Regions from separate parts of the Cryobacterium sp. TMT1-2-2 genome, predicted to be linked through region 2. Evidence: riboswitches for the same ligand, from Rfam matches in the RefSeq annotation. Region 2 holds a riboswitch; each other region holds the start of a gene.
The links. A riboswitch is a leader RNA that binds a small molecule or an ion and turns the genes downstream of it on or off. The one in region 2 is predicted to bind thiamine pyrophosphate.
Positions count from the first base shown of each region.

Region 1 (7,095 bases), on a different contig from region 2:
CTCGGTGACTACATCACCGTAAATATCGTCGGCGGGGCCAACCAGATGCTCGGCAACCTCGTCTACACCAACGTGGGGGCCGCGAACAACCTGCCGCTCGCGGCCGCGATCGCGCTCATTCCCATTTTGATCATCTTCGCCTACCTCGCCGCCGTGCGGCGCACGGGCGCACTCAACAACCTGTAGGAGCCCTGCCATGCGTCTGAGTCGCCCCGCCCGTGGTCTGCTCGCGGCCATCACGGCCGTGGTGCTGGCCCTTATCTATCTGCCCCTGCTCGTGGTCTTCGTGAACTCCTTCAGCACCAGCCAGAACCTCACCTGGCCGCCGCCGGGCTTCACCTTGGAATGGTGGGCCAAGGCGTTTCAGAGCGACGGTGCCCTTGACGCGGTGCTGACCAGCCTGCAAGTGGCCCTGGCCTCGACGGCGGTGGCGCTCGTGCTCGGCACGCTCATCTCGCTCGGGCTGCAACGCTTCGAATTCTTCGGCCGGGATGCCATCAGCCTGCTGGTCATCCTGCCGATCGCGCTGCCCGGCATCATCACCGGCATCGCCCTGAACAATGCCTTCCGCACCGGACTCGGCGTGCAACTGTCGATTCTGACGCTCATCATCGCCCACGCCACGTTTTGTATCGTGACCGTGTTCAACAACGTGATCGCCCGGCTGCGGCGCCTCGGCACGAGCCTCGAAGATGCCTCGTCGGATCTCGGCGCCGGAATCTGGACCACGTTTCGCCTGGTGACCTTTCCCCAGTTGCGGTCAGCCCTGTTCGCCGGCGGCCTGCTCGCCTTCGCCCTGAGCTTTGACGAGATCATCGTGACGACGTTCACCGCCGGATCGAGTGTGAAGACCCTGCCGTTGTGGATTCTGGACAACCTGTTCCGGCCCAACCAGGCGCCGGTCGTCAACGTCATCGCCGTGGTGCTCGTGCTGGTTTCGATCATTCCCATCTACTTCGCGCAGCGCATTGCCGGCGCCGAAAAGGTTGTGCGCTAGCCGTTCGTGACCGGAACGGGTTAGGGTTTTTCGGTGGGCAGACAGGACGGCAGTGGGCGGCAGATTTCGGCGGACGACGTCGATGACCGTTCAGCGACGGTGCTGCACGTTGACCTCGATGCGTTCTTCGTGTCGGTCGAGCTGCTGTCGCACCCCGAATACGTACGCCTGCCGGTGATCGTGGGCCACCGCGGGGGTCGGTCGGTCGTCACGGCGGCCAACTATATTGCGCGGCGCTACGGCGTGAACTCAGCGATGCCGATGGCACTCGCCCTGCGGCAGTGCCCGAACGCGATCGTGCTCGAGCCGCACATGGGCCTCTACCGGGACTATTCCACCCGGGTGATGAGCATTTTCGACGACGTCACCCCGCTCGTGGAACGGCTCGGCATCGACGAAGCCTTCCTCGACGTGGCCGGCGCAACCAATCTGTTCGGCTCCCCGGCCGTGATCGGCGAACTCATCCGCGCGCGGGTGCTCGCCGAGACCGGGCTGGTCTGCTCCGTCGGCGCGGCATCCACCAAGTTCGTCGCCAAGCTTGCCTCCGGCCTGTCCAAACCCAACGGGCTGCTCGTCGTTCCGGCCGACGAAACGATCGAGTTCCTGCACCCGCTGCCCGTGACGGCCCTGTGGGGCGTGGGGGCGGCCACCGAGCAGACCCTGACCCGCCTCGGCCTGAAACTCATCGGCGACATCGCGCACGCGCCGCTGGACGTGCTGAAAAGGACGCTGGGGGAGGCATCCGGTCACAAGTTGTTCGAGCTGTCCTGGGGGCGTGACCCGCGCTCGGTGACGCTCGAGCGGGAGGAGAAGAGCGTCGGCCACGAGGTCACGTTTGAGCACGACGTGACCGACATTGACCGACTGCGCAGCGAGTTGCTGCGGCAGTGTGACCTCGTTGCGGCACGGCTGCGGAGGGGCGATCTGGTGGCCAGGCGCGTGTCACTCAAGCTGCGCTACACCGATTTCAGCACGGTCACCCGTTCGCGCACCCTCGCCGAGCCCAGCAATGTCGGGCGGCGCATCTACGAGGAGGCCGTGGCCGCGTTCGACCTACTGGCCGCGTCGGGCATCCGCGTGCGCCTGATCGGGGTGCGGGCCGAGCAGCTGGGTACGGCGTCGGGATCGGTGGGGCTGTGGGATCCCGACGAGGATTGGCGGGGCGCCGAGCTGGCGGTCGACTCCGTGACCGAGCGATTCGGGGCGGGAATCGTGCGTCCGGCTTCGTTCTTCAAGCCTCGCCCATAAGGCACGAGTCGGCTACCCTGTTGGAATGACCAGCCTTCCGGAAAAACTCGCAGAAACGTTCCGTTCCGCCGGTGTGAAATCGGCCTACGGTGACCCCGTGCAGATCGACGGCGTCACCCTCGTACCCGTTGCGCTCACCTATTACGGCTTCGGCGGCGGCGACGCCGGTGAGGGCGGTGCCGGATCCGGCGGAGGCGGGGGCGGAGTGTCGCTGCCGATCGGCGCCTACGTGAAGTCGGGCGGTACCGCCCGATTCGAGCCGAATGTCATCGCGCTGCTCGCCGTCGGCGTGCCGTTCCTGCTCGTGGCCGGCCGCGCCCTGGCCCGGGTGATCCGGGCCCTGAAGAAGTAGCCGCCCCCGGCTGATGCTGCCCGTGGACGGGGCCCAGGCCCCGTCCACGGGCCCAGTTTGTAGACTGGGCCCGTGGCCCTAAGGTGGGCCCGGGCGAGTGCCGCGCGGCTTGCGCGCAGAGCGGGAGCGGCGCGGCCAGCGCGGCCGACGCGCGAACCGACCCGCGAACCCGCCCTCCGTGAACCGACGGCGCAGCCAGCGTGGCAGCCGACGCCGCAGCCAAGCCGGAAAGTGCCACGGGCCGCTCACCGGCAGGCCCGCAGCGATACGACGGCGGCGCAGAATGAAGCGGCGCATCAATACGAGGTATAGCGCTGCCAGCACGAGCAGAATGCCGATGCTCATCTCGTGGTCCCCATGCCGCAAGTCTAAGCGGGGCACTAGAATTGAACACGATCACGGGAGTCCGGTACACCGGGCTGAGAGGAAGCTGACCAAGCTTCGACCGTCGAACCTGATCTGGATCATGCCAGCGCAGGGAGGCTTCTCGATCCCGTGCCCTGTATTCACCTACGGAAAGGGCACGAACAGTGCACGCTACAACGACATCATTCAATCAGTCCAGCCGCGACGCATCGACGGCGAAAAAGCCGCGCAACTTTCGCTGGCGCGTCGTCGACATCGTCGTTGCGAGCGTCATTGGCGTGGCGAGCGGCGTCATCTTCTGGGCCTGGGGCCTCGCCTGGTCGCCGCTCAGCGCGATCCTCACGTTCACGCCCGGCCTCGAAGGCCTGTTGGCCGGCGGCTGGTTGTTTGCCGGAGTGCTCGGCGGCCTCATCATTCGCAAGCCCGGTGCGGCCCTCTACACCGAGGTCATCGCGGCCGTCGTATCGATGCTGATCGGCACCCAGTGGGGCTTCTCCACGCTCATCTGGGGCATCGTCGAGGGCCTCGGCGCGGAGATCGTGCTGGCCCTGTTCTTGTACGCCAACTGGCGTCTCGGCGTCGCCCTCCTCGCCGGCGCCGGCGCCGGCGTGGCCGTTGGGCTGCTCGACACGACCGTCAGCTATGCGGCACTGGATATCGGTTTCAAGGCCGTCTACTTCGTATCCGCTGTCGTATCGGGCACTGTGCTCGCCGGGCTGTTGTCCTGGCTTGCCGTGCGCGGCCTGGCCCGCACCGGCGCGCTCAGCCGATTCGCCGCCGGCCGGGAAGGTTCGCGCGCACCCGCCGCGATCAGTTAAGCGGATGCCAGCCCCTCGGTCGCACGCGTCCGCTCCCGGCCCGCAGATTCGGCCCGTGCAGATCGAAGCCCGAGGCTGGGGCTGGCGCCATGCCGGACGTCACAACCAAGCGGTGTCGAGGCTCGACCTGCGGATCGAGCCCGGCGAACGGGTCTTGCTGCTCGGGGCCAGCGGCGCTGGCAAGAGCACCCTGGTGCACGCGTTGGCCGGAGTGCTCGGCGACGCCGAGGACGGCGACGAGACGGGCAGCCTGCTCATTGACGGCAGGCGCGCGGCCGCGGCCCGGGGTCGGGTCGGACTCGTGCTGCAGGACCCGGACTCCCAGGTGGTACTCGCCCGGGTCGGCGACGACGTGGCGTTCGGCTGCGAGAACCTGGCTGTTCCGCGGGCAGAGATCTGGCCGCGCGTGCGGCGTGCCCTTGCCGAGGTCGGTCTGAACCTGCCGCTCGACCATCCCACGTCGAGCCTGAGTGGCGGCCAGAAACAGCGCCTGGCCCTGGCCGGTGTGCTCGCCATGCAGCCCGGACTGCTGCTGCTTGACGAACCGACCGCGAACCTCGACCCGGTCGGGGTCATCGAGGTGCGTGACGCCGTCGTGCGCTCCCTCGACCATTCCGGGGCCACCTTCGTCGTCATCGAACACCGCGTTGAGGTCTGGCAGGACGTCGTCGACCGCGTCATCGTGCTCGACCCGACCGGCGGTGCGCTGGCCGACGGGCCGACGCGCGAGATTCTCGCCATCCAGGGCGAGCGACTGGCTCAAGCCGGCGTCTGGGTGCCAGCCCTGCCACCCCGGTTTCCGGTGCGGCACCCGATCAGCAATCCTCAGAGCCTGTTGCGGGCCGAGGGACTCGCGGTCGGGCGTGTTCCGTTTGGCCGACGCGCGGCATCCGTCGTCGCTGACGGAATCACCCTCTCCGTCGACGCCGGCACGGCCACCGTCGTGACCGGGCCGAACGGCGCCGGCAAGTCCACCCTCGCCCTGACCCTGGCCGGTCTGTTGAAACCGGCCGGCGGAACGGTGCGCGCGAGCGACAGCCTGGCGGCTGGCATCCCGGCTGAGCCGCACCGGTGGCGCTCCCGGCAGCTGCTCACCCGCATCGGTGCCGTCTTCCAAGACCCCGAGCACCAGTTTCTGGCCGCCACGGTGCGCGGCGACCTGACTATCGGCCCGCACGCCCTCGGACTGAGCCCGGCTGAGCAGACCAGCCGCGTCGACGAGCTCATGCACCGGCTGCGGCTCGACCACCTCGCCGACGCCAACCCGTTCACCCTGTCCGGCGGCGAAAAGAGACGGATGTCCGTCGCCACCGTTCTCGCCACCCGCCCTCGCCTGCTCGTGCTCGATGAGCCGACGTTCGGGCAGGATTCCCGTACCTGGCAGGAACTTGTGGGCCTGCTCGCCGAGCTGCTCGACGAAGGCACCGCAATCGTTGCGGTCACCCACGACGCCCAGTTCGTCAGCGCTCTCGCAGATGAGGAGTATCGACTCGGCACGCCGATCACTCTGGGGGTGGCAAAGCCGTGAGCCTGATGACCCCCAGCATCCGCCCCAGCGTGGTTGCCCGCCTCAACCCGGTGGCCAAGCTCGCCGTTGCCCTCATCGTGAGCTGTGCGCTGCTGCTGTCGATCGACTGGGTGTCGGCGGGCGTGGCCCTGCTGCTCGAGGCCGTGCTACTCGCCTGGTGCGGCCTGAGCGCCCGCCAATTCTGGCTGCGCACGGCGCCGGTCTGGATCGCAGCGCCCATGGCATCGATCACGACGATTCTTTACGGTGAAGACTCCGGCGCGCTGCTCTGGCAGTTCGGCTTCATCTCGGTGACCGAGGGCTCCGCCCAGCTGGGTCTGGCCATCGGGCTGAGAGTACTCGCGATCGGCCTGCCCGGCATCGTTCTGCTTGCCACGACCGACCCGACCGATCTCGCCGACGGCCTGGCCCAGGTACTGCGCCTGCCAGCTCGGTTCGTACTCGGCGGACTGGCCGGGCTGCGACTCGTGGGCATGTTCATCGACGACTGGCATTCGCTCGGACTTGCGCGGCGAGCCCGCGGGGTCGGCGATGGCGGCGGTCTGCGCGGCGCCGCCCGCCGGTTCTTCGGCCCGGCCTTCTCCCTGCTCGTCATCTCGGTGCGACGCGGCAGCAAACTGGCCACGGCCATGGAAGCCCGCGGGTTCGGCAGCGACGAGCCCCGTACCTGGGCCAGGCCATCGCGCGTTCGGGCAGCGGATGCCGCTCTCGTCGCCATTGGATTCGCCATCGCCGGCATCGCCATCGGCGTCGCGGTGTGGGCAGAGACCTGGAGCTTTATTCTTGCCTGAAGCCAGCCCCAATATCAACTCGTTGTTGGCACCGCTGCTGCGAGCCCTGGCCGCGGCCGGACCGAATCCGGTCGTGCTCATCGACGGACCGAGCGGCGCCGGCAAGAGTACCCTCGCTGACGCTCTCGTGGCCCACTGGCCGGGCGCGAACACGCCGCAGCTGGTGCGGATGGACGACATCTACCCAGGCTGGGACGGCCTCGACGCGGCGGTCGAGCACCTGCACCGGTGCATTCTCCATCCCCGATACAGTGGTAGCCCCGCGGCCTGGCAGCGTTACGACTGGGCCGTGAACGAGCCGGCGGAGTGGCATCCGCTTCACGCCGCCCGACCGCTGATCGTGGAGGGCTGCGGAACCCTCGCCGCCCGGCACGAAGCGCTCAGCGACGTGCGTGTCTGGCTTGCGGCGGACGACGAGCTGCGCAAACGGCGCGCGCTGGGTCGCGACGGCGAAGCCTTTCGAAGCCACTGGGACCAGTGGCAGCAGGAATGGGCCAGCTACCTCTCGCGGGAAACGCCCGAGATTCGGGCAACGGTTCGCCTGCAGGCCACACGGGACTAGATTGGGTTCCATGAGCCCAGACAGTGACACCCCGACCCTGTACATCGCCGAGTTCATCGACGGGCCGCTTGAGGGTCAGATCGATTCCCGCGCGCTCGTGCGTGGAAAACACGCGCCCCGCATCAGCATGGTTGCCGCCGTCGGCGGCCTCGAGTCGGTGTTCTGGTACGACGAGGTCGACGAACGTGACGTGAGCGGGCAACTCCGCGTACGGTACGCCTTCGACCAGGGCGACAGCGACCCCATCGACACCGAGGTTGAGCCGCTGTAGAACTACTGGTCGAGCAGGGCCGTGATCATCACGATCGGATGCAGCAGCCGCCAGCCCGGCCCCGGGTCGGCGATGCCCTGGTCCAGTTTCAGCGCCGCCGAGAGTTTCTCCCCGGCAACGGTGAGCCGCACCTGGCCCACGTTCGCGCCGGTGCGGGCCGTG
Region 1 covers NZ_SOGS01000013.1:109,241-116,335, forward strand. Annotated here, with positions in the region: gene E3T35_RS08660 (ABC transporter permease) at 1-186, shown strand, start outside; gene E3T35_RS08665 (ABC transporter permease) at 197-997, shown strand; gene dinB (DNA polymerase IV) at 1,031-2,245, shown strand; gene E3T35_RS08675 (hypothetical protein) at 2,271-2,597, shown strand; gene E3T35_RS08680 (hypothetical protein) at 2,676-2,942, opposite strand; TPP riboswitch at 2,986-3,095, shown strand; gene E3T35_RS08685 (ECF transporter S component) at 3,128-3,781, shown strand; gene E3T35_RS08690 (ABC transporter ATP-binding protein) at 3,786-5,309, shown strand; gene E3T35_RS08695 (energy-coupling factor transporter transmembrane component T) at 5,315-6,100, shown strand; gene E3T35_RS08700 (AAA family ATPase) at 6,093-6,662, shown strand; gene E3T35_RS08705 (hypothetical protein) at 6,673-6,933, shown strand; gene E3T35_RS08710 (hypothetical protein) at 6,936-7,095, opposite strand, start outside.
Region 1: another riboswitch for thiamine pyrophosphate. It lies ahead of E3T35_RS08685 (ECF transporter S component); the one in region 2 lies ahead of E3T35_RS07215 (3-oxoacyl-ACP reductase).

Region 2 (7,095 bases):
CAAGGTCGATTTCATGCGAATCGAGACCTGTAGTTCGAAAGTGATTCGCATCACTTTCGAACTACACACCTGCGGAAATAGATGAGGTTCGCTGCGACCAAACTGCCATCCAGCGAGTCGACCACGTCCGTCCTCGCATGAAATCCTCGCGCCCGTGCCGGACATGCCTCAGTATGAGAGTTGTGACCGACACCGAGCGCGAAAAGCGGATGCGCAACCTGGTCGTGCTGGTCGGCGACCCTGTGCGCCACTACCTGCACCGCCGCACCGACGCCGCAACGGCCGACGACGTGATCGGCGACACCCTGCTCGTGTGCTGGCGCCGCCTCGACGAGGTTCCCGACGATGCCCTCCCCTGGGCGATCGTCGTCGCTCGACAGTGCCTCAGCAACGCCCAACGCGCCGAGCGTCGCCGCACGCGTCTCATCGGCCGCATCATCGCCATCGACCCTCCGCCGGCCGTTACGGACGAGAACCCCGCAGCATCCACCGTCGATGAAGGCACCGCCGTGGCGGCCCGCGTGACCGCAGCCCTCGCCGGCTTGCGTCGAAACGATGCCGAGATCCTGCGGCTGTGGGCGTGGGACGAGTTGACGAGCCCGCAGATTGCCGTTGTGCTCGGCATCAGCGCGAACGCAGCGGCGATCCGGCTGCACCGCGCGAAGGCGCGCCTCAAGCAGGAGCTACTGAAATCCGGCCACTCGACCGGACATATAACTTACGACGAAGGGAGCGAAGATGCACGACGATGACCGTGCGCTGCGCGATCAGCTGCGCGCCGCCGATCCGGCCCGCGCGCTGCCCCCTGCCTCGCCGACGTGGCTCGACCACAGAATGGAGCAGATCATGACCGACCAATCCTCACCCACCACGACCGCCACGCCCGAGACGCCACGACGCGCGTTCCGGCGGTGGATGCCGGTGGTCGGCGTCGCCGCCGGCCTCGCCATCGCCGCTGCAATCGTCGCGCCTCTCGTTCTCGGTGGCCCGGAACCCACCGTCGAGTCGCTGCAGCCTCCCATGGGCGGAGGCCTGGCGAGTGGCAGCTGCCTCCCGCTTGAGCCTGCGACCGTCGCGGCGCAGGAGCAGGCGTTCGCCGCGACGGTGCTGCAGATCCAGGGCAACACCGTTGTTCTGGAGGTCACGGAGCGCTTTGTCGGCGACGTCGCCGACCGCGTGGAGGTGGCGCAGGTCGACACGATGACCTCCGACTTCTCAGGCGTGCCCTTCGAGGTCGGCCAGAGCTACCTCGTCGGCGCAATCGATGGAACGATCACGGGATGCGGCGTGACCGGGGCCGACAGTGCCGAGCTTCGCGCGGTCTACGACGCAGCGTTCCCGGGCTGATCCGGGCTCGCGAGAGCGGTCGGGAACGCTGCGTGGTATCGTCCCATCGGCGTCAGACGGTGGGGAGAGGCTCACACAGCATCCGGTTGAACGAGAAATCGCTCCGGGTCGATTCAGGTGGGTACATGATGGGCGTTTGCTTGATCCTGAACCGCAACGATGGCCATAACTTGTTGTCGCGAGCGTCGGCCGCCACAGCGAGAATCACCTAGTACATAATTTTTCGGGTTCAGGCTTCCTCTGCACCAGTAAGCGCGGTCTACCCACCCGACATCGTTTTACGCCGACCATCGCGAGTTCTGGCACTACATGGACCTGATTGTCGATCCTGTCTCTATCTGCCCGAAGAAGGTTAGCTCCTCGTCGAACAACAGTCCCTACTGTTCACCCTCGCCGACATGGAGACCGAGCTGCAAGCGGCGAGAGGACTGCTTCGACGCGCGGCCTGGCGTCGGCGGCGGACTTCGCGATCGCCGAACCAATTCTTGCCACGATGGGGGCGCGCATCGTGCACTGCGGCGACCCGAGCGCCGGACAAGCCGCAAAGATCTGCAACAACATGATCCTCGGCATCTCAATGATCGCCGTCAGCGAAGCATTCGTGCTCGGTGAAAAACTGGGCCTCACCCACCAGGCGCTCTTCGATGTCGCGTCCACGGCATCCGGTCAATGCTGGGTGCTGACCACCAACTGCCCCGTTCCCGGCCCGGTATCCACCAGCCAGGCCAAGCCCGGACGCAGCGGAGCGACTTACCAATCCACGGCTCGTCACTCACGGGAGCTCACAGCGCGGGTATCGGAATTTCTCGGACAGCATGGCCCTTGTACCAGCTATGACTACTATCGCAATCATCGGAGCTGGCTCAGGACTCGGGGCCGCCGTCGCGCGGCGATTCGGGGCCGAAGGCTTCACCGTCGCGCTCATCGCCCGCCACCAGGGACGCGTAGATGCCCTCGCCGCCGAACTGCTGGCCGAGGGCATCTCAGCACACGGCTTCGTCGCCGACGTGCGCGATCCGACCTCCATCACCCGCACTCTCGAACAGGTCGCAGAAACTCTCGGCCCGATCGAGGTACTGCAATACAGCCCGTTGCCGCAGAAGGACTTCATGCGCCCGGTTCTGGAGACCACTCCCGCCGACCTCGTTGGCCCAATCGAGTTCTCCATCTACGGACCCGTCGCCGCCGTGCATCAGGTCCTCCCCGGCATGCGTTTCCTCGGCGCTAACCGCGGCACCATCCTCTTCGTCAACGGCGGATCCGCCGTGACCCCGGGCCGCAATGTCACCGGCACGTCAATCGCATTCGCTGGACAGGCCGCCTACGCACAGCTGCTCAACGAGGCCCTCGGAGAAGAAGGAATCCAGGTCTCCCAGCTCATCATCGGCGGCCGCATCATCGCCGGCGATCCCGAGAAGGACCCGTCAGTGCTCGCTGAGCACCTCTGGAACCTCCACAGCCGTCGCGATCGCTTCCGCCACCAGATCAGCGCTGACTAGAAAGCGTCGTTCACTGTCAGGACGCGAATTTTCCGGTACCAGGCGGTTGCGTATACTCGTTTTCAGCGACACGGGGTGCCGACTGCATGACGGCCGGCTGAGATGACACCCGTTGAACCTGATCTAGTTCGAACTAGCGAAGGGATGTCACGGAGAATTACGTGCACTGCTTTGGTGCCGGATCTCGTCCTTTCGCCTTACCCAAGGTGAAGAAAATCATGCAAATAGCAGAACAGATTGTCCTGGTCACTGGCGGCGCACGCGGCCTGGGTAAAAGCATCGTGCACGCTTTCGCGGCTCTGGGCGCCCGGGTGGTCATCAACTATCGCAACAGCGCCGCAGCGGCGGAAACCTTGGCTTCCGGCTATGGGCCTGAACACGCTCTTGCCGTACAGGCCGACGTCACCGACCCGGCCCAGGTCGCGGCAATGCTCACGCAGGCGCAGGCACATTTCGGCTCCAGCGTGACAACGGTGGTCAATAACGCGTTGGTCGATTTCAGCTTCAACGGCGACGCCCGCTCCGGCGCTGCCGACATCAGTTGGGACGAATTCCAGGCGCAATTTTCGGGCAGCGTCCGCGGTGCCCTGAACACAACCCAGCAGGCGCTGGCAGGCATGCGCGAGGTCGGGTTTGGCCGCATCATCAACATCGGTACCAACCTGTTTCAGAACCCGGTGGTGCCCTACCACGACTACACGGCCGCCAAGGCCGCCCTGCTCTCCCTGACCCGCACCCTCGCCTCAGACCTCGGCCCGCACAACATCGCCGTAAACATGGTCTCCGGCGGGCTGCTGCGCACCACGGATGCCAGCGCGGCTACCCCCGAGGACGTGTTCGACTTCATCGCCGCCTCCACCCCGCTACGCAGAGTGACAACCCCGGCCGAATTTGCGGATGCGGTACTCTTTTTTGCCTCCCCCTGGGCGCGGTCGGTCACCGGGCAGAACCTGGTCGTCGACGGCGGCCTGGTAATGAACTAGGGCAGCGCCGGCCAGGTCAGCCCCACACCAGCTCCACTTCAATGCGTTCCTTATGGGTTGCGGCCACCACGGCGCCGCCTGGCGGCGGCCGCAGTCGCCCATCGAGCAATTGGGAGCTGCCCGGCCCCGTTCGCGGCGTAGGTCCTCGTCCGGCAGGTACTAAAGCCCCGGGGGAGTGACCGACTTGCTAATGCTGAGACCGGGGCGGCGACGGCCGGAAGTCTGCGAGGTTGACCGTGGATCCTGACGCGCGGGCGGGCGGGTGGGCGGGTGACGTGGCGACGAGCAGCCTCCCGGCGGGCCAGGATACACTCCTCGACACATGGAATTGAATATCGATGGCGCACCAGCACGGTGCGCTCCGGTTATCGTGTGAGCACGTGGATCTCCGCTGAGACAGCGTTCCTTATGATCTTGTGCCGACCTGGATAACGGCCATTGCGACCGCAATTGCTGTCGTCGTCGCCAGCTTGTGTACCTATCGGTAGATTCGGTTTACATCTGGCCAAATGCGTGAAGCTGCGACCACCGTTCCATTACTGGCCAGACCCCGGTTAGGCGCGGGCGGTAACCGGCAAGGATTCGGAAATCTCATCGGACGGTAGATCCTTGCGCGCCCAGTAGCTGGCGAGCACCGAACCCGATACGTTATGCCAGACCGAGAAAATTGCCGCTGGCAGCGCGGCTACCGGGTTGAAATGCGCCACGGCTAGGGCGGCAGCCAGGCCGGAGTTCTGCATGCCCACCTCGAAGCTGAGAGCTCGGCGACTGGCGACCGGAAGCCCGAACAGACGCCCAATGTAGTACCCAAGCGTCAGTCCGAGGGAGTTGTGCAGGATCACGGCGACGACCACGAGCACGCCAATCGACAACAGCGTGGAGGCACTGGCGGCGATGACGGCCGCAACCACGACGGTGATGCCGGCTACCGACAGCAGCGGCAAAACATCGAGAAAACGGTCCACCAGGCGCGGCACGATCATGCGCAACACGAGCCCGAGCACTACCGGAACCAGCACGATCTGCACAATCGACACGAACAAAGCGCCAGCATTGACGGGCAGGGACTCTCCCACGAGCACCAGCACGAGCAGCGGCGTCAGCACGGGGGCCAGCAAAGTCGAAACGGACGTCATCGCCACAGACAACGCGGTATCGCCCTTAGAGAGGTAGACCATCACGTTGGACGCTGTACCTCCGGGCACAGAACCGACCAAAATCATGCCGGCCGTCAGCATGGGCGAAAGCCCCAGCGCGACGGCAATCCCGAAGCCGAGCAACGGCATCACGAAGAACTGGGCCGCAACGCCCAGCAGAAGCGCCCACGGCCGCCTGGCAATAATCGCGAAGTCAACCGGGCGCAGCGTCATACCCATTCCCAGCATGATCACGGCAAGTAGCCATGGGATCGCCACGGTCAGGCCGGAAAATGCGTCGGGGACAGCAAGCGCCAACGCTCCCGCAGCCAAAACAATAACGGCGAACCAACGCCCGACGAATGCGCTGACAGTTCTGATGCGGTCCATGATGAAACCATACCCACAATGGGCAAAAACCTCATGGCCGGCAGGTGCGATGGTGAACAGGAAGCGCGAACAGTTTGCCCACGATTCTGACCGGTTTCAACACGACAAACATGCCGCCTGCGAAACCTCACTTCTCAAAGCTGGCATCTGAACCCCTTGCAGAGCCGCCGGCCTGGTTCGGGTACACGCCGAGCGAGATTAGGTGTGTGCTCCCGTTCGAGGTGGTGAGCTCCACACAGGGATAGTTCTCTCCCGGCGCGATTCCCTCTCGCACAGCGTCAGCGAAGGCGTTTCCTCGATCGAGACGACCGGGTCGAGGTTGATCCAGACGTCGTCGGTCGTGGCACTCACGTAGGGACGGTGCCGGGAGTCATCGCGAGCGGGAAAGCCATTCAGGGCTGCTTGGGCGGCGCGTTCAGCCCGCCTTGCGGCGCGGTGCACGGCGATAGCTGCATACCGTGCTGCGGTGTGTGCACATCGAGTGAACAATAGGCCAAATTTGTGTCATAACGATAGGGTCGAGTAAGTCCCCGCCGTAGCGTGGTGATGTCAATGTCGAAATCACAGGTTTGGCTCGGGGGCGACTTTTTTGGTTGTACCGGGCTCAGAAAAGGACAATCAATTGAATAAGCGCACCATCACCGCGAGCTCCTTCACGCTCGCCCTGTTGAGCATCGTGGTATTGACCTCGTGCAGTGCCGCGACCGATACTGCCGCTTCCGGCGACGCCACTGGAACGCTCATCGTGTACACGAACTCCAACTCTGATGGGCGTGGCGAATGGATCACGGAGCAGGCCGCCGCTGCCGGCCTGGACATCGAGATCGTAGGCCTCGGCGGCGCCGACCTCGCCAACCGGATCGTGGCCGAGAAGAATAATCCCGTGGGTGACGTGGTCTTCGGGTTGAACAACATGTTCTTCGAAACGCTCAAGGCCGAGGAGGCTGTCTCCGCGTACACACCGGCCTGGTCCGGCGAAGTCGACAGCACCGCCGGCGACGCGGAGGACGGCGTATTCTGGCCGTTGGTTGAACAGGCCATCGTTATGGCCTACGACACCAACACGGTCAGCGCAGCCGATGCCCCCACCGAGATCGCCGACCTCTGGGACGGCGACCAGTACACCGGTAACTACGAAGTGAACACTGCCCTCGGCCAGGCGACACCACAGCTGGTGCTCGCGGGCCTTCTCGCTCCCTACGCGGACGAGGACGGCGACCTGGGTATATCCGACGATGGCTGGGACCAGGTGCAGGCATACTTCGGGCACGGTTCCCCTGCCGTCGAGGGCACCGACCTGTATGCCCGGTTGATCCGCGGTGAGGTCGATTTCGGCGTGATTCCGAGCAGCGGTATCACGAGTCGTGATACCGAGTACGGCACGGTCACCGGAGTCATCAGCCCCGAAGACGGTGTTCCGTACGTCACAGAGCAGATCGCCGTAATTAACGGCACTCCGCGCCAGGAGCAGGCCGAAGAGTTCATTGACTGGTTCGGTAGCTCCGACGTGCAGGGCCAGTTTGCGGCCAAATTCGCCGCTTACCCCGTGAACACCGAGGCCCGCGCTCAGGCGCTCCCCGCGGTCGTCGAGCTGATCGAATCACTGCCCAAGCAAGACATTAACTGGGCACTGACCCGGGAGCACATCGGCGAGTGGGTCGAGAAGACCGAGCTCGAGTACCTGCCCTAACGGTCATCCGCGCCGACGAGCGCCGACCTCCATCACCCGCCACAAGTCGC
Region 2 covers NZ_SOGS01000009.1:20,008-27,102, forward strand. Annotated here, with positions in the region: gene E3T35_RS07195 (RNA polymerase sigma factor) at 183-752, shown strand; gene E3T35_RS07200 (hypothetical protein) at 739-1,347, shown strand; partial or broken gene E3T35_RS20180 (hypothetical protein) at 1,746-1,814, shown strand; partial or broken gene E3T35_RS19555 (NAD-binding protein) at 1,808-2,095, shown strand; gene E3T35_RS07210 (SDR family NAD(P)-dependent oxidoreductase) at 2,181-2,846, shown strand; TPP riboswitch at 2,908-3,008, shown strand; gene E3T35_RS07215 (3-oxoacyl-ACP reductase) at 3,065-3,829, shown strand; gene E3T35_RS07220 (bile acid:sodium symporter family protein) at 4,384-5,355, opposite strand; gene E3T35_RS07225 (extracellular solute-binding protein) at 5,978-7,045, shown strand.

Region 3 (7,095 bases), on a different contig from region 2:
CGGTGTGGTGCCCCGTTCCGAGCGATAACCGCGCGCCCTGCGGGCCGTTCAGAACCAGGGCGATGGCCTGATTCGGGATCTCAAAGACCAGGGTTGCCAGAACGGATGTTCCGGCCGCCGCCTCCCGCTGATGCGGGCGAGCCCGCCGGGGACGGCGGTCGTGTCGCCAAACGCGGTGCTGGGCTTCGCGCCGTCGTCGAGGCGAACCAAACGCAGCGTCGCGTTTGTGGGAGTCATGGCGGAATCTTGGTGCCGGCACCATGGGAAAACCCTGCTGGGGTGATTGGGTCACCGCTTAGCTACTGATGGTTTCCGGGCCCGGGCCGGGAACGGGTTGGACGTTGCAGTGGGGGTTAGTGGTGCGGCGGCGGGGCGGGGGCGAGAATGGCGAGAACCATGAGACGGAGTGTACCCGGGTGCGCGCCAGACCTGACCGGGCCCGGTCCCGGAAACTGGGCCCATATTCTAGGCCGGGCCCGGGACTCACGGATTGGTGTCCACCGTCAAACTGTGCGTGCCGGCCGATCGCGCTGGCCCGCACGCACAATTCGGCCAGCGCCGGCGCGTGCCGCTGGCCGCGCCATCAGCTTCCGCGATCAGTGCTCGTCGGCTCCGAGTACGCGCAACGGCAGGTAGACCGAGCTACCCATCCTGGTGAACTCAGCCGATTTCTCCGCCATCCCGGCCTCGATCGCCTCGAGGCTGGTGAGGCCGTTCTCTGCGGCGTACACCCGAACATCTGCTGAAATGCGCATGGAACAGAATTTGGGACCGCACATGCTGCAGAAATGGGCGGCCTTGGCCGGGCCGGCGGGCAGCGTCTCGTCGTGAAAGCTTTGCGCGGTGTCGGGGTCGAGCGAGAGCGCGAACTGGTCGGTCCAACGAAACTCGAAGCGGGCCCGGCTGAGGGCGTCGTCGCGTTCCTGCGCGCGCGGATGCTGCTTGGCCAGGTCGGCGGAGTGGGCGGCGATCTTGTAGGTGATCACTCCGGTCTTCACGTCGTCGCGGCCCGGCAGGCCGAGGTGTTCCTTGGGGGTGACGTAACAGAGCATGGCGGTGCCGGCCTGGGCGATGATGGCCGCGCCGATCGCGCTCGTGATGTGGTCGTAGGCCGGGGCGATGTCGGTGGCGAGCGGGCCGAGCGTGTAGAACGGGGCTTCCTCGCAAAGTTCCTCCTCGAGGCGCACATTTTCGACGATCTTATGCATCGGCACGTGGCCGGGGCCTTCGATCATCACCTGCACGCCGTAGGATTTGGCGACTTTGGTGAGCTCGCCGAGGGTGCGCAGCTCGGCGAACTGGGCCTCGTCGTTGGCGTCGGCGATGGAGCCGGGACGCAGCCCGTCGCCGAGCGAGAAGGTCACGTCGTAGCGGCGCAGAATCTCGCACAGCTCCACGAAATGGGTGTAGAGAAAGCTCTCCTGATGGTGGGCGAGGCACCAGGCGGCCATGATCGAGCCGCCGCGGGAGACGATTCCGGTCACCCGATTGGCGGTGAGCGGCACGTAGCGCAGCAGCACTCCGGCGTGCACGGTCATGTAGTCCACGCCCTGCTCGCACTGCTCGATCACGGTGTCGCGGTAGATCTCCCAGGTGAGCAGGGCCGGGTCGCCGTTGACTTTTTCGACGGCCTGGTAGAGCGGAACGGTGCCCACCGGAATGGGCGAGTTGCGCATGATCCACTCGCGGGTGAGGTGGATGTCCTTGCCGGTGGAGAGGTCCATCAGGGTGTCGGCGCCCCAGCGGGCGGCCCAGACCATTTTTTCGACCTCTTCGGCGATCGACGAGGTCACGGCGGAGTTGCCGATGTTCGCGTTGATCTTCACGGTGAAGGCCTTGCCGATGATCATCGGCTCGCTCTCGGGGTGCATGCGGTTGGCCGGAATGACCGCGCGGCCGCGGGCTACCTCGTCGCGCACGAGCTCGACAGAGACGCCCTCGCGGGCGGCGATGTAGGCCATCTCCGGGGTGACGATGCCGGCCCGGGCCCAGACCAGCTGGGTCGCAGCGCCGTCGATGGGCAGCGGATGCTCCCACCCGGCCCGGGTCTTCGGCAGCCCCTTCTCGAGGTCGATCGTGGCCGTGTCATCGGTGTATGGGCCGGACGTGTCGTACAGGTCGAAGTGTTCGCCGTTGCTGAGGTTCACCCGGCGAACCGGAATTTCGAGCCCTGGCCAGGCCGGCACCGGTTCGTAGCGTTTGCTGCTGCCCTGGATCGGGCCGGTGGTGACGGTTTCAGACATGGAGATTTCGTCAAGTGTGCGCATGTTCTCGAACTTCCTACGCCGGCATTACCCGGACAGGTTCAACGGTCGACGGCCCTGGCCGTCCTCTCAGCTCGCTGGTGCGCGCTCCCGTGGGTTGTGTGTCTTCTGACTCCTTCACCCTAGCGTGAGTCCTGTCCATGCTCGCGGCGGCCGGCGTGCTGGCGGCGCGCCGGGCATCCGTTCAGCGGGCGAGGGAGGCGAGTTCGGCGCGGGTCGAGGCGCCGACCTTGCGCAGCAGGTTGGCCACGTGAAACTTCACGGTGTTCTCGCTGATGGTCAGCGCCTCGGCAATCGCCTTGTTGCGCGCGCCCGACGCCACAAGCTCGAGCACGCCGCGCTCGCGCGGGCTGAGGCCCCAGGCTGCCGCCGCCGAAACGGATGCCGTGGGCGCGTCGAGCGGCAGCGACACCGCCATCTCCGACCCCCAGCCGGCGGTCGCCTCGACACCCAGCGTTCCGCTGAGCGCCACGACGCGGGCGGCCAGCTGGCGAACGCTCGGAACCTCGGCGTCGAGGTCGCCCGGTCCGTCGTCGCGAATGCGAATCAGCAGGTTGCTGCCGTCGCAGTCCCACTGAACGCGCACCCGCGCGACCCCGGTCTGCTCGACTAGGGCGAGCACGGCGCCGCGCACGATGGCCCTGGCCTCGTGGGCGACTTCGCCGGGCAGCGCGCGGCCGTTGACCGGCGGCTCGATGAACTGCACGTCGAGGTCGCCGAAGCGCACCAGCGGACGCAGGTCATTTTTGAGACGTTCGAAGGCGCGGGCAACAGGTTCTTCGGTGAGGCTCCGGTCGAGGTCGCTCACCGCGCGCAGGGCGACCATCGCCGCGGCGGCGAGTTCGGTGGCCTTCTGGCGGGCAGCGGTGTCACTCGTGCTGCTCGAGCGCAGCACGGCGAGCAGGGATTCCAGCGTGGTCGCGTGCGCGTCCGTGAGGTCGGCGATGAGCTTGGAGCGTTCGGCGGCCATGCTGCGCGCGGTCTGCACGGGTGAATCGGCGAGGAAGGTCATACGGATAGCCTATCCGAACCGTCCGTGGAGCCTGCCCGGAGCCATTCGTTTGGGTAGTAAAACCATTCGTTTGGCGGGCCGCACGCCCACTCGAAAGAGTGAAGTATTGACCCATGACCGAAACTACAACCACCCCCACCACAGCGGATGCCCTCGGTCTCATTTTCGCCGAGAATGGCCGCGTCGTGGACGCGCTGCGGGCGGCATCCGCTTCTGTGGTGCTGGATGACGCGGCGAGTCTGCTCGCTGTGGCACCGCGGGTGTTCGTGCTGGGAGCCGGCCGTTCCGGGCTGGCATTGAAGATGACCGCGATGCGGCTCATGCACCTGGGCCTTGACGTGCACGTGGTCGGCGAGGTCACCAGCCCGGCGATTGCGCAGGGCGACCTGCTGCTGGTGGCCAGCGGATCCGGAACGACGGGCGCCATCGTGCGCGCCGCCGAGACGGCTCACGGTGTGGGTGCGAACATTCTCGCGCTGACCACGGCGCCGGAGTCGCCCCTCGGGCACCTCGCCGCGGTGACCGTGGTCATCCCCGCGGCCGCCAAGCAGGACCACGCCGGGCAGGTGTCGGCGCAGTACTCGGGCGGGCTGTTCGAACAGTCCGTGCTGCTGGTGGGCGACGCCCTATTCCACACGCTCTGGCAGCGAAGCGGTGCGACGGCCGCCGAGCTCTGGCCGCGTCACGCCAACCTCGAGTAACAAACCGGATAGGGCCCAGGCCCCGTCCCGAAAACCACAGACCGCTTACCCCAACTGAAAGTAGAACCCCATGAAGCTTCAGGTAGCAATGGACGTACTGACCACCGACGCCGCGCTCGCGCTCGCCGCGCAGGTCGCCCCGCACGTCGACATCATCGAGCTCGGCACCCCGCTGATCAAGGCCGAGGGCCTGCGCGCCGTCACCGCGATCAAAGCCGCGCACCCCGACAAGATCGTCTTCGCCGACCTCAAGACGATGGATGCCGGCGAGCTCGAAGCCGACATCGCCTTCGCCGCCGGCGCCGACCTCGTGACGGTGCTCGGCACGGCCGGAGACAGCACCATCATCGGAGCCGTCGCCGCCGCGACCAAGCACGGTAAGGGCATCGTCGTCGACCTGATCGGCGTTGCCGACAAGGTCACCCGCGCCCGCGAGGTCACCGCGCTCGGTGCCCAGTTCGTCGAAATGCACGCCGGACTCGACGAGCAGGCCGAGCCCGGATTCTCGCTCGCGAAGCTGCTCAACCAGGGCGAAACCGCCAAGGTTCCGTTCTCGCTGGCCGGTGGCGTGAGCCTGGCGACCATCGCCTCGGTGCAGCGCGCCGGCGCATCCGTTGCCGTCGCAGGCGGCGCCATCTACGGCGCCGATGACCCGGCCGCCGCCGCTGCCGCCCTGCGCGCCGCGATCATCTAGAGTCGCGTCTTCTCGGTGCCGTCCCGCTTCGCGCGGGGCGGCACTTTCGCGTTAACGTCCCGGTCGCATCAAGCGGATGCCCGCGCCACGCGCCGGAATCTCGGTGGGCGCCGCTAGGCTGGTGGCGCCCAGACCAGGTGGCGGCATCGTCGCCGCGAGAGGACGCGCACCCCGCATGACCAGCACAATTTTCGACCGAGCCCGGCCCGCGGCATCCGTTGTCGCAGCCTCACTCGTCGGCACCCGGCAGGGCTCCTTCTGGCTCGACGACCTCGCGCCGCGTGCGAACTACCCTCGGCTCTCCGGCAACCTCAACTGCGACCTGGCGATCGTCGGCGGCGGCTACCTCGGCTTGTGGAGCGCGGTGCTGGCCAAACAACAGAATCCGGCGGCGCGCGTGGTGCTGCTGGAGGCGCGCACGGTCGGCTGGGCGGCATCCGGTCGCAACGGCGGTTTCTGCGAGGCGAGCCTCACCCACGGCGAAGAGAACGGGCGCACGCGCTGGCCGCAGGAGATCGACCGGCTGACCGAGCTCGGTAATGAGAACCTCGACGAAATCGAGCGAGCCGTGGCCGCACTCGGCCTGGACTGTGATTTCGAGCGCACCGGCGCCATCGACCTCGCCATCGAGGAGCACCAGGTGGAGTGGCTGCGCGAGGAGACGGCCGACGAGAACACCGTGTTTCTCGACCAGGCGGCCGTGCAGGCCGAGGTCGCGTCTCCGACCTACCTGGCCGGGGTCTGGCACAAGCGCAGCAATGCTCTCGTGCATCCGGGCAAGCTCGCCGCCGAGCTGGCTCGCGTGGCCACCTCCAGCGGGGTCGAAATCTTCGAGAACTCGCTCGTGCAAAACCTCGACACGACCGGACTGACCGCGGCGCAGGGCACCCGGGTTGTGACGGCGGGCGGCTCCGTGACTGCCCAGAAGACGGCTCTGGCCACAAACGTCTTTCCGTCGCTACTCAAGCGCAACAAACTCGCAACCGTGCCGGTCTACGACTACGTGCTCATGACCGAACCACTGAATGCCGACCAACTCGCCGCGATCGGCTGGCAGCACCGGCAGGGGCTCAGTGACCTGGCTAACCAGTTTCACTACTACCGGCTGAGCGCCGACAACCGCATTCTGTTCGGGGGCTACGACGCCGTCTATCACTATGGGCGTAAAGTACGCAGCGGGTATGAGAACCGCCCCGAGACCTTCGCCAAGCTCGCGAGCCACTTCTTCACGACGTTTCCGCAGCTGGCCGGGGTGCGTTTCAGCCATAAGTGGGCCGGTGCCATCGACACCTCCACGCAGTTCTGCGCGTTCTTCGGCCAGGCGCGCGGCGGGCGCATCAGCTACGCGGCCGGATTCACCGGCCTCGGGGTCGGCGCCACGCACTTCGCCGCTCAGGTCATGCTCGACCAGCTGGCTGGCCGCGCCACCGAGCGCACTGAACTGGCCATGGTGCGCGGTCGTCCGCTGCCGTTTCCGCCGGAGCCGATCGCATCCGCTGGGATTCAGGCCACGCGCTGGGCGCTCAACCGGGCCGACCACAACCGCGGCAAGCGCAATGCCTTGCTGAAAACCCTCGACGCGCTGGGCCTCGGCTTTGACTCCTAGCCGCTAGGGCGTCAGCCGAGCAGCAACCGGCCGAGCTGGTCGGTCGAGTGCACGACCGCCGTAGCAGCCTCGGCCTCAGCCGGAGAGCCGTAGCCCCACTCCACCAGAATGGCCGGAATGCCGTTGGCCTGGGCACCGATGGCGTCGTAGCTGCGGTCGCCGACCATGACGGCGCCGCTGGTGTCGACGCCGGTCGCGGCCAGCCGGGCGAGAGCCTCGGCGACGATGTCGGCTTTCCTGCTGCGGGTGTCATCGGCGGAGGCACCGACCGTGGCCGTGAAATACTTCGCTAGGTCGAAGTGCGTGAGAATGGCGATGGCACTCAGCTCGGGCTTGCTGGTGGCGAGGGCGAGCGGGATACCCGTCGCGTGAATGCGCTCGAGTAGACCGGCGATGCCGGGAAAGACAGCCGTGTCGAGGGCAGCAGCGCCGTGATACTCAGCCCGATAGACCGCGATGGCCTCCACGGCTTCGTCTGCGGTCATTCCCGCATATTCCTGGAAGGCGTCGAACATGGGCGGGCCGACGTAGGCGAGCAGTTCGGCAGCGGACGGAACCGGACGCCCGAGCAGCGTGAAAGTGCGAGCCAGCGAGCTGGTGATCGCCGGGGCGGAGTCAGTGATGGTTCCGTCGAGGTCGAAGAGGATGGCGCTCCAGGTGCGCGTCAATGTTGCGTTCATTCGGCATAGCCTAGGTGTTCTGGAGGCAATGTACCCCATTTGCCCATTCTGCTCAGCCTTTCCACGGTTAAGCGCGGTCGAGGCTGCGCTGTCGATCTGCTCAAGCGTGACTGGGTCGACAGCACGGTGCTGGTCAAC
Region 3 covers NZ_SOGS01000027.1:169,381-176,475, reverse strand. Annotated here, with positions in the region: gene E3T35_RS19435 (hypothetical protein) at 49-237, opposite strand; gene thiC (phosphomethylpyrimidine synthase ThiC) at 597-2,267, opposite strand; TPP riboswitch at 2,261-2,369, opposite strand; gene E3T35_RS18715 (LuxR C-terminal-related transcriptional regulator) at 2,449-3,276, opposite strand; gene hxlB (6-phospho-3-hexuloisomerase) at 3,390-3,977, shown strand; gene hxlA (3-hexulose-6-phosphate synthase) at 4,048-4,671, shown strand; gene E3T35_RS18700 (FAD-binding oxidoreductase) at 4,847-6,277, shown strand; gene E3T35_RS18695 (HAD hydrolase-like protein) at 6,289-6,957, opposite strand; gene E3T35_RS18690 (aldo/keto reductase) at 6,997-7,095, shown strand, end outside.
Region 3: another riboswitch for thiamine pyrophosphate. It lies ahead of thiC (phosphomethylpyrimidine synthase ThiC); the one in region 2 lies ahead of E3T35_RS07215 (3-oxoacyl-ACP reductase).

Region 4 (7,095 bases), on a different contig from region 2:
ATTATCGATGGTTGCGGCCACGGAATCCCGCTGCAACGCCCCGACTGGTTCAACGGCCGCGTTGCCGCCTGGCTCGCCCAGCGATAAGCCAAACCCGGCGCTAGTCCGATTCTGCGTGGGCCGGCGACTTCGACGCCAATGATTGGCGAGCATAATGTCGGCATGACCAAACACTGGACCCCGCTCGCTTTCGTCTACCTGGCGCTCGGCCTAGCCGGGCTCGCCGGCACCTGGACCTACAACGTGGTCGCGATCATTCAGCTGCGCGACTTCGTTGGCGACTGGGTGAACAGCGGGCCGGCGGTGTCGTCACTCACCGTCGACCTGCTCATCGCCGCGGTGGCTGGCAGTATCCTGATCATCGTTGAGGCGCGACGCCTCGGCATGAAGCGGGGCTGGCTCTACGTCGTTCTCTCGGGTCTAACGGCCTTCGCCTTCACCTTTCCGCTGTTCCTCGCGATGCGCGAGCGCACCCTGACGGCGGCGCGTACGCCAGCGGCGCGACCACCCTTGACCTGAACGAGACGACCGCGCGAACCCTGGTCGGGCCAGCCCGCAGTCCGATTTTTGCTTAACGAAACGGCAAGTGATTGACTTACCGGCATGGAATCTGAAAGCGCACCCACGGATTCCCGGCCCGGCCGGCCCGCTGAGCCTGATGATTCTCATTGTGCTGAGCGTCGTCATGCTCGGAGCATTCGTGCTCTCGATCGTGTTCGAGGTCACTGACCAGCGCGCCTGGATTGTCCTGACCACTGCGGTCGTCTTCGTCATGGCCCTCGTCAGCTCAGCACTCTATGACCTCGCGAACGCCCGGGAACTGCTCCGTGGCTGCTGACTCCCGATTCGACGACGCAATCCACGCGCCAACCCGTCTGCGGTTGTGCGCGCTGCTTCGGGCGACCGGCGCCGCGGAATTCACCACTATCGCCGCCACATTGGAACTGACCGAGGCGACGCTCTCGAAGACCATCCGCAACCTGATCGAGCTCGACTACGTCGTGACCGTGAAACAAGCCTCGCCAGCACGAGCGGATGCCCGCCGCACCACCAGCGTGGCCCTCACCCGGCGCGGCCGCGCGGCCATCGACGGCCATCTGGCGGCGCTCCGCGAGCTGTCGGCCGAAGCCCCGACCAGCATGACATTATTATGACTAACCGCCGTGGTATCACCATGGTGATATGGAACTCGGACAGTACGTCAACGACCTGCAGCACCAGCTAGCGGATGCCGCCGACAACGGCAGCGCAGATACGCGCGCTGCGGCCGAGCGACTTGCTGCCGAGCGGGTCGCGGCTCACCGCCGAGGTCTCGGTGGGCGGGGTCCGAACGGTCGGCCGACTCGGGGCCACCCGCCTCAAAGCCTCGATGGGTCCGGTCGATCTCGATACCACCGGAGACTTGTCCCTGCGTGCCGGACACGGCAACGCCACGGTGCGCACAATTGAGGGTGCGGCCGACATCACCGCCGACCACGGCCAGATCCGGGTCGGAACGGTCTCCGGCGACGCCGTACTCTAAGCGCCCCACGGCAGCGCGCAGATCGATGAAGTCGGCGGTGACCTCGACGCGAAACTGTCCTACGGCGACCTGGAAATCACGCGAGCGCAGGCATCCGTTTCGGCAAAGACCGTATACGGGAGCATCCCGCTGCGGGAGGTTTCATGCGGTTTTGTGCAGGTCGAGAGCGGATTCGGCCAGGTCACCATCGGCGTCAAGCCGGGCGTGCCGGCCTGGCTCGACCTGTCGTCGAAAGATGGCCACGTGCGCAATGAGCTCGTCGGCGAGAGCGCTCCGGAGGCATCGGAGCAGGCCGTTACGGTGTGGGCCCGTACCTAATGGGAAAATATCAACATTCGACGTGCGCGACCAGGACGGCGTGCGCGCCGTCATCGGCCGCACCGGCCAGTTTTCGGCGGTCGACAAACTCCTGAACGGCGAGCAATATGCCCCTCGTTCTCACCGTGCTGCCGCTCTTCGGCAGCGGCTTCGTGCCGACCGACTCGATGCCGGTGTGGCTGCAGTGGTTCGCACAGTACCAGCCCTTCACTCCGTTCATCGAGACAACTCGCGGGCTGCTGCTCGGCACCCCACTCGGCTGGAACCCCGTGTTCGCCATCGGGTGGTGCCTTGTGATCGTGGCCGCCAGTTACGGCTGGTCACGGGCGCTCTACGAGCGCAAGTCGGTGCACTAGATCCGTGTTACCAGGGCGGGCGGTTGCGACCGCCCGACCCCTTGTGTGCTGACGGCCGGCGCGCGTATAGGCTGGAGTCTTGACACGGGGTGCCGCACAGACTGTGCGTGCTGAGATCAATACCCGTTGAACCTGTCTAGTTAGTACTAGCGAAGGAATGTCACGGATGATCGATCGAACCCAGCCTGCCCTGCGGCAGATTCCCCGAGTCCTCAGTATCGCGGGTACCGATCCGACCGGCGGTGCCGGCATCCAGGCCGACCTCAAGAGCATCGCGGCCAACGGCGGCTACGGCATGGCTGTGGTGAGTGCGCTGGTGGCGCAGAATACGCGCGGCGTGCGTTCGGTTCACATCCCGCCGATCGATTTTCTGCGCGAGCAATTGAATGCTGTCAGTGACGATGTGACCATCGACGCCGTGAAGATCGGCATGCTTGCGCAGCTCGATGTGATCACGGAGGTGCGCGACTGGCTCTTCCGGTGCCGTCCGCCGCTGGTCGTACTCGACCCGGTGATGGTGGCAACGAGCGGCGACCGCCTGCTCGACCCGGCAGCCGAGCAGGCGCTGCGCGACCTGATTTGCCACGTTGACCTGGTCACGCCCAACGTTCCCGAGCTGGCCGTTCTGCTCGCTGAGCCGCCGGCCGCCAACTGGGTGGAGGCCCTCGCGCAGGGCAAACGATTGTCGGACAGCACGGGTGCTACCGTACTGGTCAAGGGCGGCCATCTCAACGAAACGAGCTGCCCAGATGCCCTGGTCAACACCCACGGGCTGCTTGCCCAGTGCGTGGTCGAGGTCGCCCTGCCGCGCATCCGCACCACAAACACCCACGGCACCGGATGCTCACTCTCCTCGGCGATGGCCACGGTGCAGGCCAGAACCGGTAACTGGGCGAAGTCCCTGGCCGAAGTGAAAGACTGGCTCCACGACGCCCTGGCCCACGCCGACGAGCTCGAGGTCGGGCAGGGAAACGGGCCGATCCACCACTTTCATCGACTTTTCGACCGTGCGAATTCTGCCCTGATTGCGGGCATGAGATGAACGGGGCGACGACGTGGGCGCGACTAGCCGAGCGGCGGGAGGCTGGCGAGAAGCCGCTCGGCGGCATCCGTCGGGTCATCGGCGTCGGTGATCGCGCGCACCACGACCACCCGGGTGGCGCCGGCTTCGACCACCTGGTCGATGGTGCCGAGGTCGATCCCGCCGATCGCAAACCACGGGCGAAGGCTGCCAGCGGATGCGCTCTGCTCGGCCGCATAGCGCAACAGACCGGTTCCGACCGCTGCCCGACCGGGTTTGGTGGGCGTGGCCCAGACCGGGCCGACGCAAAAATAATCCAGACGGTCAGTTACGAGAGCGGCATCCACTTGTCCGGTGGTATGGGTCGACAAGCCGATGCGGGCCGCGTCGCCGAGCAGCGTGCGGGCGGCGGGCAGCGGCAGGTCCGTCTGGCCGACATGAAAAACCGGCGCTCCAGCGAGAACGGCGATATCCGCGCGGTCGTTGACCGCCCAGAGCCGGGCGTGTCGGTCGGCGACCGAACGCAGAATCTCGAGATAGTCGAGCTCCTCGGCGGCATCGATGGTCTTGTCCCGCAGTTGGATGATGTCGACCCCGCCGGCGAACGCGGCCGTCACGAAGTCGGCGAAATCGCCGCGCTCCGTACGGGCATCGGTGCAGAGATACAGCCGGGCGGTGATCGGGTCCATGCGACCAACCCTAAAGGGCTTCGGCCCGGCCTCGGTGCACACGATGAGTGAGCGGCGCGCACAGCGTACGGTCGACGTAGCCGTCATCGGCGGCGGCGTGATCGGGCTCGGCATCGCCTGGGCTGTAGCGCAGTCCGGCCGCACGGTGGCCGTCATCGACCCGGATCCGGCCGGTGGTGCCACTTTTGCTGCGGCCGGAATGCTCGCCGCGGTCAGCGAACTGCACTACCAGGAGGAGGCGTTGCTCGAGCTCATGCTCGCCTCCTCGAACCTGTATCCCGGCTTCATCGACTCGCTCGCGCCCGACAGCTACCTGACCGGTTACCAGCGTACGAGAACCCTGAATGTGGGCGCAGACGCGGCCGACCGGCAGGCGCTCGCCGACCTGCACGGCGTGCAGGTAGTCAACGGACTGGGCGTCGAGGCCATCACCGTTCGCGCAGCGCGGGTGCTCGAACCGTTGCTCAGCCCCCAGATTTCTGGCGCCTTTGTGGTGGAGCAAGACCATCAGGTCGACCCGCGCCGGCTCACCGAGTGCATCCAGTTGGAGCTCGCGCGCCACGGCCAGGACGCCGTCATACGCGTGCAGGCCAGCGGGTTGCTGCACGAGAATTCAGCGGATGCCTCCTCCCGCGTCACCGGCGTCGCCCTTTTCGACGGCTCAACGGTCACAGCCACCGAGGTGGTCGTGGCCAACGGGCTCGGAGCGGCAGCACTGGGCGGGCTGCCCGAACACCTCAACCTGCCGCTTCGCCCGGTCTACGGGGACATCCTTCGGCTGCGGGTGCCCGAGCACCTGCAACCCCTGCTCACCTGCACCGTTCGCGGACTGGTGCACGGTGTGCCGGTATATCTGGTTCCGCGCACCGATGGAACGCTCGTGATCGGAGCCACCCAGCGCGAAGACGGCTCGGGCGTGGTGTCGGCCGGCGGCGTCTATCAGCTGCTGCGAGACGCCCAGGTGCTGCTGCCCGCGGTCAGTGAACTCGAACTGATCGAAACGACCGCCCGCGCCAGGCCCGGAACCCCCGACAACGCGCCGTTCCTCGGTCGCGTCGGGGGCGCTGACGGTGACATTTCCGGCCTCATTGTCGCCACCGGATTCTTCCGCCACGGCGTACTGCTCACCCCGGTCGCCGCCGAGCACTGTCTCCAGCTCATCGAGGGAATCGCCGACGATCGGTGGCGGGCCTTTCGACCGGACCGATTTTCGAGCCGCGCTCCCGCATCCGTTTCACTGAAAGGAGGCCACTCGTGACCGTAACCATCGCCGTGAACGGCCAGCAACGATCTGTTCAACCGGGCAGCACCGTGACCGACCTCGTGGCCGAGATCACCGACCGGGCCATCGCGACCGACGGCCATGCAGTCGACGGAAGCCGCGTCGGGGTGGCCGTGGCCCGCAACGCCGCGGTCGTTTCGCGCAGCCTCTGGTGGTCGACCGCGGTGACAGCGGGCGATGAGATCGAAATCGTGACCGCGGTGCAGGGAGGATGACCGTGCCGACGATCCCGGACAGCCTCGTCATTGACGGCGTTGAGCTGACCTCACGCTTGATCATGGGCACCGGGGGAGCCCCGAGCGTCGATGGTCTCGGGGCTGCACTGCGTTCCTCCGGAACCGAACTGACCACCGTCGCAATGCGGCGCCACAGTGTGGCCGCCACCGGTTCGTTGTTCGAGCTGCTGGTGGAGAATTCCATCCGCGTGCTGCCCAACACGGCCGGCTGTTTCACCGCTCGCGAGGCCGTGCTCACCGCCGAGCTGGCGCGGGAGGCGCTTGCGACCGACTGGATCAAGCTCGAGGTCATCGCCGACGAGCAGACCCTGCTGCCGGATGCGGTCGAGCTGGTCGAGGCCACCGAACAGCTCGTCGCGCGGGGCTTCACGGTGTTCGCCTACACGAATGACGACCCCGTGCTCGCGTTGCGGCTCGAACACCTGGGCGCTGCGGCCGTGATGCCGCTCGGGGCGCCGATCGGCACAGGCCTCGGCATTCTCAACCCGCACAATATCGAGCTGATCGTGGCCCGCGCCGGCGTTCCGGTGGTGCTGGACGCCGGAATCGGCACCGCCTCTGACGCGGCCCTCGCGATGGAGCTGGGCTGCGATGCCGTGCTGCTGGCCACCGCGGTCACGCGCGCACAGAACCCAGTTCTCATGGCTGACGCCTTCCGGCACGCTGTGATCGCTGGCCGTCGTGCCTCCTTGGCCGGCCGCATCCCGCGGCGTGAGCTGGCCCTGGCGTCGTCACCGATGGCCGGGCGGCCCGACCTGTGACGCTCGTTCTCGCGCCACTCGTCGAACCCGGCGCGGCCCTCACGGCGGCCGAGCGTGAGCGGTACTCGCGCCACATTCTGCTGCCCGAGATCGGCCCGCTCAACCAGCGCAGGCTGAAGAATGCGCGCGTACTCGTGATCGGCGCCGGCGGTCTTGGCTCGCCGGTGCTGCTCTACCTCGCGGCCGCCGGGGTCGGCACGCTCGGCATCGTCGACCACGACACGGTGGATCTCAGCAACCTGCAACGCCAGATCATCCACGGCACTTCGGGGCTCGGCCGCTCGAAACTGGCGTCCGCCGCGGCGGCCGTCGCCGAGCTGAATCCGCTCGTCACCGTGCACCAACACGACGTCTGGCTGTCGGCGGCGAACGCCCTCGACCTGTTCGCCCAGTACGACCTGATCATTGACGGCGCCGACACCTTCGCCACCCGCTACCTAGTGAGTGATGCCGCCGCGCTGCTCGACAAACCGTGTGTCTGGGGGTCCATTCTGCGCTTCGACGGGCAGGTCAGCGTGTTCTGGAACACGCACGGCCCGACCTACCGCGACCTGTATCCGGAAGCCCCGCCGGCCGGCTCGGTGCCGAGCTGCAGCGAGGGCGGCGTATTCGGAATGCTGTGCGGAACCATCGGCGCCACGATGGTCGCCGAAGCCGTGAAACTGATCACCGGGGTGGGCCGCACGCTGCTCGGCCGGGTCGTGCTCTTCAACGCCCTCGACGCGACCTGGCGCGAAATCAGCATCGCACGCGACCCGGCCACCGCAGCGGTCACCGAGCTGATCGACTATGACCTGTTCTGCGGAACATCCACCACGGATGCGATTTCGGTGCAGCAGCTGGCCACCCTGCTCGCTGCCCGGGCGCGCAGCGAGCTCGACTTCGACCTCGTCGATGTTCGGGAACCGGA
Region 4 covers NZ_SOGS01000006.1:13,829-20,923, forward strand. Annotated here, with positions in the region: gene E3T35_RS04050 (DUF2834 domain-containing protein) at 163-519, shown strand; gene E3T35_RS04055 (hypothetical protein) at 587-838, shown strand; gene E3T35_RS04060 (transcriptional regulator) at 828-1,154, shown strand; gene E3T35_RS19445 (hypothetical protein) at 1,229-1,522, shown strand; gene E3T35_RS19450 (hypothetical protein) at 1,676-1,840, shown strand; gene E3T35_RS04080 (ABC transporter permease) at 1,948-2,196, shown strand; TPP riboswitch at 2,272-2,371, shown strand; partial or broken gene thiD (bifunctional hydroxymethylpyrimidine kinase/phosphomethylpyrimidine kinase) at 2,354-3,196, shown strand; gene thiE (thiamine phosphate synthase) at 3,262-3,906, opposite strand; gene thiO (glycine oxidase ThiO) at 3,950-5,164, shown strand; gene thiS (sulfur carrier protein ThiS) at 5,161-5,403, shown strand; gene E3T35_RS04105 (thiazole synthase) at 5,406-6,185, shown strand; gene moeB (molybdopterin-synthase adenylyltransferase MoeB) at 6,182-7,095, shown strand, end outside.
Region 4: another riboswitch for thiamine pyrophosphate. It lies ahead of thiD (bifunctional hydroxymethylpyrimidine kinase/phosphomethylpyrimidine kinase); the one in region 2 lies ahead of E3T35_RS07215 (3-oxoacyl-ACP reductase).